Regions from separate parts of the Shewanella sp. 1180_01 genome, predicted to be linked through region 1. Evidence: predicted binding sites of a transcription regulator. Region 1 holds the regulator's gene; the other holds the start of a gene.
The links. The regulator MetJ, encoded in region 1, represses methionine synthesis genes. The targets are predictions, from matches to a motif close to TAGACGTCTAGACGTCTA.
Positions count from the first base shown of each region.

Region 2: the regulator MetJ is predicted to act here: its motif matches at 3,323-3,340, upstream of metH (methionine synthase).

Region 1 is NZ_VXCT01000073.1:8,180-14,075, reverse strand. It holds gene nrfD (NrfD/PsrC family molybdoenzyme membrane anchor subunit) at 1-684, shown strand, start outside; gene FW758_RS22475 (sulfite exporter TauE/SafE family protein) at 790-1,533, opposite strand; gene metJ (met regulon transcriptional regulator MetJ) at 1,615-1,929, opposite strand; gene metB (cystathionine gamma-synthase) at 2,142-3,305, shown strand; gene FW758_RS22460 (bifunctional aspartate kinase/homoserine dehydrogenase II) at 3,317-5,710, shown strand.
Region 2 is NZ_VXCT01000009.1:80,938-86,833, forward strand. It holds gene FW758_RS07580 (FecCD family ABC transporter permease) at 1-978, opposite strand, end outside; gene FW758_RS07585 (ABC transporter ATP-binding protein) at 1,019-1,912, opposite strand; cobalamin riboswitch at 2,013-2,177, opposite strand; gene FW758_RS07590 (histidine phosphatase family protein) at 2,381-3,112, opposite strand; gene metH (methionine synthase) at 3,566-5,896, shown strand, end outside.

The DNA of each region.
Region 1 (5,896 bases):
ATTCACTATAACTTCCAGTCTGTGATGGCAATCGGGGTGCTGGCGCTGCTGGCGTATTCTCCCTTAGCCTTTGCGTACGCCATTATTGTGCTGCGGGATGACTTACCAAAATGGGGTTTGGGTTTCCTAGCGCCTATCGCTACGTTACTTATGCCATATCGAAAGCTGATTGAAGTATTGTTGTTTGTCCTCGCCATTGGCGTAGGGGCTTACACTGGCTTCTTAATTTCGGCGATGAATGCTTATCCTATGCTCAATACTGCGGTACTGCCTGCGCTGTTTTTAGTGTCGGGTTTATCGGCGGGCGCTGCGGCAAACGCGGTACTGGCACTCTTGCTGTTTAAGACTGACAGCCACGATAAAACCTTAGTCAAGATGCACGGTTTAGAGTTGCCTGTGATGGCGATTGAAATCCTGTTCCTGTTCATGTTGTTCTGCGCCTTGTACTTCAAGGGCGGCGCGGCGGCTGCGGCCTTAGCGTCGTTAACTTCTGGGCTATGGGCAAGCGTGTTCTGGATAGGCGTCGTCGGTATAGGTTTTGGTATTCCATTGCTGTTCATGTTGCTACCCGCCGCGACTCGCCACACTAAGGGCGCAATGATCATGGTGGCTTGTGCGAGCTTAACCGGCGTACTCGCTCTAAGACACTTTATTGTGTACGCAGGGCAAAGCTATTTAAGCTGAGTGTAAGCTGGCTTTAGATATTGATAGATAAAGAAAAGCACTGACAATGTCAGTGCTTTTTTATTGTTTGAATCTTCAGATGATTTGCCAATACAAGCAGGACGCTTATTGGGGCAATAACTCGATAACCGATTTCACCGTTAGCACTAAGGCGCTGATACTGCATAGGACTAAGGTCGCCATTTTAGTTTTATCTTTATCGACACTGCCCACTAATCGCCCCGCGACTAAATACCCTAAAAGCACTGAAGGCAGCAACATTAACGACAGCCACAGGTGCTTCAATTCTAATAAGCCAGTGATCGCCAAAATGACCATAGCTATGGTGGAGCTAAAAATGAAGAAGGCCGACAGGGCGGCACGAAACTGCGAAGCGTCTTTGCCTGACAATAGAATCGCCATCGGCGGGCCACCAATAGCGGCAATATTACCGAAAATCCCCGAGACGACGCCCGCCCCAAAGAGGGTTTTCTTATTCACTGGCAGGCTGAATTTATACAGGCTGAGTATAACCGCGACAGCCACAATGGCGGCGATGGATAACCCGAGTATGGGCTGAGGCGCAAACAGCAACAGACTCGCGCCGATAAAACCACCGGGCACGCGACCTATAAGCGCATATTGCAAGCCATTGAATTCTAAATGACCACGTTCCCGGAATAAGGTCAGTAGCGAGATGGTAAATCCCATGGCAATAACGGGACCCGGTACGAGCTGCGGATCGACGATATACAGCAAAGGACTGGCGACAACCGCTAGGCCAAACCCAATCAGGCTCTGGGTTAAGGCGCCAAGAAATACAATCAGTGAGGCCAAGGCGAGAGTCTGTGGATCTATCATAGAAAACATAGGATTCCATATAAACAAAAAGGGATCGTTAACGATCCCTATTGATGAGCACTGTGATGTAACTTTGCCAGCGACAAGTCGCTATTCCATGTCTTCCCACTCGATCCCCATCTCGTCCATCAGCAACTTGGCTTCGGCGGGAATGCTGTCTGGGCTATCTTTTGACAGATCTTCATCGTTAGGCAATGGCTGGCCAGTGTAGGCGTGCAAAAATGCCTCACACAACAGCTCGCTGTTGGTGGCGTGACGCAAATTATTGACCTGACGACGAGTTCGTTCGTCCGTAAGGACCTTAAGCACTTTGAGCGGAATAGACACAGTAATTTTTTTTACTTGTTCATTCTTCTTGCCATGTTCAGCATAGGGGCTGATGTATTCCCCATTCCATTCAGTCATTGACTCACCTGTTATAACGCTAAATTCGGGGCAGATTTTAAACCCTTACAAAGAACAGTCAAATTATTGCTACTATTTCTTTGTGATTGCAAACAGATTTCTTTATGTTCAGACGTCTAAACGTCTTCACGCCTATTGACGATGGCGTTGGGCTTAGGTACATTTAGACGTCCAGACATCTCTATCAGTCTACCGAATTTAGGAGTCCACCCATGGCAGAGCGTCAATTAGCCACACTGGCAGTGCGTCAGGGTATCGAAAGCGATACTCAATATGGCGCAGTTGTGCCACCGATTTATTTGTCGACTAATTACGCCTTCGATGGTCATAAAAATCCTCGCGAATTCGATTACAGTCGTTCAGGCAACCCAACACGCTGTATTTTAGGCGAAGCATTAGCGCAATTAGAAAAGGGCGCCACTGGCATAGTGACCTGCACTGGCATGGCGGCCATCACCTTAGTGACCACTTTGCTCGGCCCTGATGACCTATTGGTGGTGCCCCACGATTGCTACGGCGGTTCTTACCGTTTATTTACTAATTTGGCGAAGAAAGGCCAGTTTAAGCTGATTGTGGTTGATCAAACCGACAGCCAAGCGTTAACCGCAGCGATCGCGCAAAATCCTAAGATGGTGTGGCTCGAAACCCCGTCTAACCCGCTATTGCGTGTGGTGGATATCGAGGCTATTGCTAAGGCAAGCCATGAGGTCGGCGCGCTGGTGGTGGTCGATAACACTTTTTTATCGCCGATATTGCAACAACCCCTATTGTTAGGCGCGGATATCGTTATCCACTCCACCACTAAATACATCAATGGTCACAGCGATGTGGTTGGCGGCGCTGTGGTTGCCAAAGATGCACAAATTGGCGAAAGCTTACATTGGTGGTCGAACACGTTAGGCTTAACGGGATCGGCATTTGATAGTTACTTAACCCTGCGCGGCCTACGTACCTTAGCGGTGCGAATTCGTGAACATCAAGCCAATGCCCAGCGCATTGTTGAGGTGTTAACGCAAAGCTCTGTGGTGAGCAAAGTTTATTACCCTGGTCTTGCGGATCACCCAGGTCATGCCATTGCCGCCAAGCAACAAAAGGGCTTTGGCGCTATGCTGAGTTTTGAGCTCAAGGGCGGCGAGGCCGAAGTGGTGGCCTTTTTAAGTGCACTCAGCTTATTTAGCGTGGCGGAAAGTTTAGGTGGCGTTGAAAGTTTGGTGGCCGTGCCCGCAACTATGACCCACAGAGCCATGGAGCCGCAGGCGCGCTTCGAGGCGGGTATTAAGGACACCCTATTGCGTCTATCGGTGGGTATTGAAGATGCCGCCGATTTAGTTGCAGATATTCAAGCAGGATTAGCCGCCGTTGCGGCTTGTCAGTAGAGGAATAATAGATGGCACGTTGTCACTTACATAAATTTGGTGGCTCCAGTTTAGCGGATGCCGATTGTTATCGCCGAGTCGCCCATATCCTGTTAACCCACGGTCATAGTGATGATCTCGTGGTGGTCTCTGCGGCGGGTAAGAGCACGAATTTCCTGTATAAATTATTAGCGCTGCGTGATGCGGGTCAGCTATGGCAAGAAGAATTACAAGTGCTGATCAGCTACCAACAGGGGTTGATTGAGCAGTTGTTATCAAATGAACAAGCCCGCGATCTGCGTGAGCGTTTGGCCACTGATAAAGCGCAGCTTATCAGCTTATTATCCTTAGATACCCGCAACGATTACCAAATTAGCCATGTGGTGAGCTTTGGTGAACGTTGGTCGGCACGTTTAATGGCGGCGCTGCTGTGCGAATCTGGCGTGGCCGCAAGCCATGTGGATGCCTGTTCAATTTTAGTGGCCGATGAAGCCGCTGTGCCGCAAATTCGGGTACAAGAATCCCGTGCTAAAGTACAAGCCCTATTAGCTGCCCATCCAAATGAGCGCTTAGTGATCACCGGCTTTATCTGCGCTAACGAGCGCGGCGATACCTTGTTACTCGGTCGAAATGGTTCAGATTTTAGCGCCAGCTTGATTGCCAGCCTTGCCGATATCGAGCGCGTGACCATTTGGACCGATGTGGAAGGGGTGTTCAATGCCGATCCTAATAAAATCAACGATGCTAAGTTACTGAAAAGCATGTCACTTGCCGAAGCCGATCGCCTAGCGCGTTTAGGTTCGCCAGTATTACATTCGCGCACTCTGCAGCCTTTGTTTAATACCGAAGTGAGTTTAGCGGTACGCTCAAGTTATGCATCCCACACCGACTTTACCTTAATCGCGCCCCACAGTTCGTCGGCGAGTGCACCTGTGGTGACTAACCTTAATGCAGTCGTGCTGTTCGGCTTTAAGCTTACGGGCGAATTAACTCGTTTATTAGATCTATTGATCGCTGCGGGTTTAACGCCATTGGCCCATTGGACCTCTGCCCACCAAAGGGTTGAGCTTGCCTATACCGCTGAAAATCAAAAACAAGTGCAAAGATTGCTCGATGCCGAGGCAGAAGCTTTAGGGATCAGCGATCAGCAGATCAATACCGATCTCGGCTTAGTCGCATTAGTCAGTGCCGATGCCGAGCATTATCGCCGCAGCTTCGCCCGTTTACTGAGCCGTGATGCTAAACCTTTGTTCAGCGGCGATTTAAGTTTGGTGACTTTAGTGCCTCAGTCGCAGGTGAATCTGTTAACCCAAAAAGTTCATCGTCGCTGCGCTGGGCCGCGTAAACGCATTGGTGTCTTGCTGCTCGGCGTGGGCAACATAGGTGAGGCCTGGGTCGATTTGTTTAAGTCGGTGTCGCCATCACTGGATCATGAACTCGAAGCCAGTGTTGAGTTAGTCGGTTTAGTCAGTTCGAGTAAAGCCTTGATTAAATCCACAGGCATTAATCTTGCCGCGTGGCAGACTGAGTTTAATACCGAGGCTACGCCTTGGCAGTACGAGCACTTGTTCGAGCAATTAGAACGGGTTAACTGCGATGAGCTGGTGGCCTTAGATATCAGTGCCAGCGCCAGTTTGACGCTGCAATATCCAGAGCTATTTGAGCGCGGCATCCATGTGGTGAGCGCGAATAAACTCGCGGGCTCGGGTCCACTGCCTTTCTACCGTGAGTTAAAGCAGCAACTGGGTAATCGTCGTTTATTTTGGCGTTATAACGCCAGCTGTGGCGCAGGTTTACCCATCCAACATGCGTTAAATGATCTGCGTAACAGCGGTGATAGCGTTGAAGCCGTGGGCGGGATTTTCTCCGGCACCTTGTGTTGGTTGTTTGAGAAATACGATACCAGCAAGCCTTTCTCTGAGTTAGTGATTGAAGCCAGAGGCTTAGGTATCACTGAGCCCGATCCCCGCGACGATCTGTCCGGTCGTGATATGCAGCGTAAACTGCTCATTTTGGCCCGTGAAATTGGCCTTGAAATCGAGCTTGAAGATATTGAACTGCGCTCATTAGTGCCAGCCGATTTGGCCGATATTCCCTTAGATCAATTTCTTGCCCGCATTGCCGAGTTAGATGCCGATCTGCTGCAACAATACGGTGCGGCTGCGGAGCAAAATAAGGTGCTCAGATACGTGGCATCCTTAGATAACAGCGGCCCAGAGCTTAAAGCTGAAGTCGGTTTGCAGTGGATTGATGCCCATCATCCCTACGCTAATTTGACCCCCGGCGATAACGTGTTTGTGATCCGCAGTGCCTTCTATCAAGGCAATCCGATGATCATCCGTGGACCGGGCGCCGGACGCGAAGTGACAGCGGCGGCCGTGCAGTCGGATCTAACGCAGATCTGTCGCGATCTCTTGCAAGAGTAGACTGAAATTCAGCAGCTTAAAGGACTCATTTGAGTCCTTTTTTATTGGCTAGAATAAATCTATCGAATTAACCGAGATTAAATGCGGTTTATGGACATTTTTTGGCTTGACTTACATCTCAGTTTCTCTAGTATATGGACATATAGACGTCCAAACGTCCATTTGAACTAATTCATACTAGCAAAG
Region 2 (5,896 bases), on a different contig from region 1:
CAGCACATCAATCCACACCATAAATAATCCGCCCACCAGCGCCGTTAATAGAATCGGCTGACGACCGGGAAACAGCATGCGCACTGTGTGGGGGATCATCAAACCGACAAACCCAATCCCGCCGCAGGTAGCGACCAAAATCGCGGTAATCAAGGAGCAGAGCAGCAGCATATTGAGTCGCAACTTAGGCACATTCACCCCTAAGGTATGCGCCGTTTCATCCCCCGCCTGCAACGCCATGATCTGCCGCTTCATGCCTAAAATAATGAACAAACTCGCGCCAATCACCAGTGTTGGCAGTACTAATAAGGACCAACTGGCCTTGGCGAAACTGCCTAAACTCCAAAACAGCACAGAAGCCGTCGCCTGCGGACTGGCGAAATACAACAACAAACTTGTTAACGCGCCAAACATAAAGGAGGTCGCCACGCCTGAGAGCAACATGCGCTCCACTTGGCTATTGAGCCCAAGGCCAGACAAGGCCAGCACTATCAGTACCGACAAACTAGCGCCAATAAAAGCGCCGAAGGGCAAGCTAAACCAGAGCAAACCCGACAAGGCGCTCGAACCACTAAAAATCCCCGAGTTCGCCGCCATACCCGCATTCTCAAAAAATCCAGAGCCCGTGAATAACGTCAACATCACCACAGCGCCAAAGGACGCGCCTGAGCTAATGCCAAACAGATAAGGGTCGGCCAATGGATTGCGGGTCACGGTTTGCAGCACACTGCCCGCCAAGGACAAACCCGCACCCGCCACAAAGGCCAATAAAATACGCGGCAGTCTGAGCTCCATCACGATGCGCTCCGTCATGCCATTGGCTTGAGTGAGGTTGGCCATTTTATTGATAAACACTTGGATAACATCCATAAAACTGATGTTCGCCGCGCCAAAACTCGTGGCAGCAATGGGGGTTATCAAAGTGATTATGCCTAATGCGACCAGCATCAGTTGTTGTCTCGTCAAAGGTGTCACCATACGCCCCAAATGTGAGATGAAATGCTATTTACTCCCTGAATCATCCGCCCTCGCCTCGCTCAGCCAAAGCATCAGCCATGCTGTGCGTCGAATCATGGTAGCCATAAAAATAGCTGATTAAGGGCTTTTTATGTTGTGGATGGGTCGACACCTGAGCGCACACGCCGAACACATCACCAATTCGCGCCTCGGTTAATACCTCGGTTGGTGTGCCCATAGCGCTGACTTCACCGTTATGGATCAACAACAAACTGTCGCACAGGGCGCTGGCTAAATTGAGATCGTGAATAGAGGCAATCACGCTGATGCCAAGGCTACGCACTAATTCGAGGATTTGAATTTGATAACGCACATCGAGGTGGTTGGTTGGCTCGTCAAGGATCAACAGTTGCGGCTGCTGCACTATGGCGCGGGCGATCAAGGCACGCTGCTTTTCACCGCCGGATAAGTGCTCGTACTGTTGGTGCATCTTATGACTCAGGCCGACTTTCTCTAGAGCCTTTGCAATGCGCTCGCCGTCACAGCTCGAATTGGTATCGAACATGCCCTTGTGCGGCGTTAAGCCCATGCTGACCAATTGCTCTGTGGTTAGGTCAAAATAATGCGGCGTGTCTTGCTGCACTACGGCGACGCGGCAGGCAAACGCCTTGGGCGATAAACGCTCAATATCTTGATCAAACAGGGTAATTTTGCCCTGAGTCGGGCGAACAAAGCGATACAAACAGCGTAGCAAGCTAGACTTACCCGCACCGTTAGGGCCAATCAAACCCAGCATCTGCCCCGTTGGCAGCGCAAAGTTAATATTGGAAAGAATGGTTTTGCCATCGATACACCAGCTTAACTGGCTGACATCGAGCGCGACCGTCTGGCTCGCTGACGGGCGAGTGTCGCTGTCATTCAAAGCATGGCTCGTTTGGATGGCAGAGAGTTTCACCAACGTGGTGCTCCTAGCGAGTCCAAACCTGAATTAAAAAAGGTTGTGCACATTGTCATCGGCTCCCTCGAGTCACCCGCTCGAGAACTAAGGCTGCACGCAGCGATAACAGAAATAGGCAGGTCTCCTGACTCGTCACTTTTCTATTGAAAACAATATAAAAAGTCACTCACAGTTGCGGGCACAGTTCGGGCTGACTGACAAGCAGCTCCCCAATTCCCTATTATGTTGAGATTGATTTCAAGCCTTTTCAGCGTGCCTCGGCCATAACTGCCACAGAACACCCTCGCACCACTCAAAACTCCCAACACCTATTTCTGTGACGTCATCCGATACACTGCCACCAGCCTTGCAAGGCCGTGTGCGTCGGGGACGTCAGGAAAAAGCATTATCCTATATTTACCTTAATAGGCAATCGACAATCACGCTGGTAAGACAAGAAAAATCTTCACCTTAGGGCTACGCGGATCACTCGCAGCGTCCGCTCGGCCAATCTAAACGCCAGTAACAAACGCCGTGTTCATCTTGCAGCACATTAATGCTCACCACGGCCGCCACGGGTAAATCGAGTTGACTGTAAAAGCCCACCGCCCGCTCAACCCCAAGGGCGCGCGCCATTAAGTGACGGATCACTCCGCCGTGGGTCACGACCCATACTTTGGCAGCCAGTTCGCCCGCACTCAAGCCCGTACCCATGCTAGCGCCCACTGCATGCTCGGCGTTATCTGAGTCGACGCTCAATCGTTCAAACTCGGCGGCGAGTATCTGGTCAATGGCCCCATTCACCCGCGACTCGAAACTGGCCATAGTTTCCCCATTGGGCGGCGGTGTTTGCCAAGGGTTTTGCCAATAGGCCGCTAAACTTTCGCCCTCTTGCTGATACAGCTCATCGAGCCGACGACCGTCCCAATCACCAAAATCAATTTCCTGTAAACCCGACAAAAACTGCGCCTGCAATGGCCTTGACTCAGATACCAGCGCCGCCGTCGAATGCAATTCGGCGGCAAAGGCTTGGGCAAATTCGGCGCAGCGGCGTGAAGTCGAACTGTAAATCGCGCTGCAGGTACTTGCCTGCGCCTCAACCGCTGCCGACATTTGCTGCCAGCCCTTTTCGCTCAAAGGCACATCCACACGGCCGCGTAAAATGGCGCCGCCTTCACACTCGCCGTGGCGTAACAATAACAATCGAACTTGTTTCATCGTATTCCTATGTCTATCACTCGTGGCAAATTTTGTTGAAAACCCACATTAGACCCGTCGTCCTATATACTCAATTACGCTCTAGCCCTACAACTAGCTCTACAACTAATCCTAAAAAAAGAGTCGTTAAACTGGGTGAAAAGTGCTGATAGGACTCAATTGTCGTTAGTCAATTTTGACCTTGCCCTGACAATCATAAGTCGCGTATTATGGACGTCTATACGTTTAAATGTCCAAAACTAAACTCTAACGATAAATAACTAAAACGAGTAGTCAAATATCGACCGAGCAGAATGGAATGCACTTAGCCTAACTAAGTTAGCTAATTTAGATCACTCACTAGGGTCGATAACGAGAGCCAATATCTGGACTGCACAACACGCTTTACCCTGCACTTAGCATAACAAGGGTCGATGCTTGGACTTAACTTAGCTGTATTTAAGGTAATTATTTATGACGATACCCTCTACCAAAGCCGGCCAGATATTGGCAGACATTCGTAAACAGCTTGCTGAGCGCATTCTAATCTTAGACGGTGCCATGGGCACTATGATCCAAGACCACAAGCTCGAAGAAGAGGACTATCGCGGCGAACGCTTTAAAGATTGGCACACTGACGTCAAAGGCAACAACGATTTATTGGTGTTGTCGCAACCCCACATCATCAAACAGATTCACACCGACTACTTAAACGCCGGTGCCGACATCATTGAAACCAACACCTTTAATGCTACTACTATCGCCATGGCCGACTACGACATGCAGTCGCTGTCCGCCGAAATTAACTTAGCCGGCGCCCGCCTCGCCCGTGAAGCCTGTGATGAAGTGTTTGCTGCCACAGGCATTCCGCGCTACGTCGCTGGTGTGTTAGGCCCCACTAACCGTACGTGTTCGATTAGCCCTGATGTGAACGACCCAGGCTATCGCAACGTCAGCTTCGATGAGTTAGTCAGCGCTTACCGAGAATCCACTAAGGCGCTGATTGAAGGCGGCGCAGACATCATTATGGTCGAGACCATATTCGATACCTTAAATGCCAAAGCCGCACTGTTTGCGATTGAATCGGTATTTGATGACTTATTTGGTCAGCATTCTAAAGACAGATTGCCAATCATGATTTCGGGCACCATTACCGATGCCTCAGGCCGTACCCTTACGGGTCAAACCACCGAAGCCTTTTATAATTCCCTGCGCCATATCAAGCCATTATCTATCGGCCTTAACTGTGCGCTTGGGCCAAAAGAGCTGCGCCCGTACGTCGAAGAATTATCTCGTATCGCCGAATGTTATGTGTCGGCGCATCCAAATGCAGGCCTGCCGAACGAGTTTGGCGGTTACGATGAAACCCCAGAGGACATGGCGAACGTGATTGAAGATTGGGCGCGCGAAGGCATGCTCAATATTATCGGCGGGTGCTGTGGAAGTACGCCTGAACATATCCGCGTTATTCGCGAAGCGGTCGACAGACATAACCCGCGCGCGTTACCCGATATCCCCGTCGCCTGCCGCTTAGCCGGTTTGGAACCGCTGACTATCGATGCACAATCCCTGTTCGTTAACGTGGGTGAGCGCACCAACGTCACAGGTTCGGCCAAGTTTTTAAAGCTGATCAAAGACGGTAAGTTTGAGCAAGCGCTCGATGTGGCCCGCGAGCAAGTCGAAAGCGGCGCGCAGATCATCGACATCAACATGGACGAAGGCATGCTCGATGGCGCCGAGATCATGCACAAGTTTTTAAACTTGATTGCCTCAGAGCCCGACATCAGCCGCGTGCCGATTATGATCGACTCCTCTAAGTGGGAAGTGATCGAAGCTGGCCTAAAATGTATTCAAGGCAAGGGCATAGTTAACTCAATTTCCCTTAAAGAAGGCGAAGCCAAGTTTATTGAGCAAGCCACCTTAGTCAAACGCTACGGCGCGGCGGCCATTATCATGGCATTCGACGAACAAGGTCAGGCCGATACTAAGGCACGTAAAATCGAAATCTGTACCCGCGCCTATCGGGTGTTGGTCGATAAGGTCGGCTTTCCGCCAGAAGACATCATCTTCGACCCGAACATTTTCGCCATCGCCACAGGTATCGATGAACACGACAACTATGCCGTCGATTTTATTGATGCCATTAAAGCGATTAAAGCCACCCTGCCCCACGCAATGATTTCGGGCGGCGTATCGAACGTGTCGTTCTCGTTTCGCGGTAACAACCCAGTGCGCGAAGCGATTCACGCGGTATTCCTGTACCACGCCATCAAAGTCGGCATGGACATGGGCATTGTCAACGCGGGCCAGTTAGCCATTTACGACGATATCGATCCTGAGCTTAAAGTACGGGTCGAAAACGTGGTGCTTAACTTGCCCTGCCCAGTCGAAGGCTCAAGCAATACCGAGCAGTTACTTGAAATCGCGGAGAAATTCCGCGGTGATGGCGCACAGGTTGGTAAGAAAGAAGATTTAGAATGGCGCAGCTGGCCAGTGAGCCAACGCTTATCCCATGCGCTCGTCAAAGGCATTACCGAATTTATCGATGAAGATACCGAAGCCGCTCGCCAAGAAGCGAAACGTCCGCTGGATGTGATTGAAGGCGCCTTGATGGATGGCATGAATGTGGTCGGCGACTTGTTCGGCTCGGGCAAGATGTTCCTGCCGCAGGTGGTAAAATCGGCGCGAGTAATGAAAAAAGCCGTGGCTTACTTAAACCCCTACATTGAGCTGGAAAAGGTCGAAGGCCAATCTAACGGCAAGATCTTGATGGTGACGGTAAAAGGCGACGTGCATGATATCGGC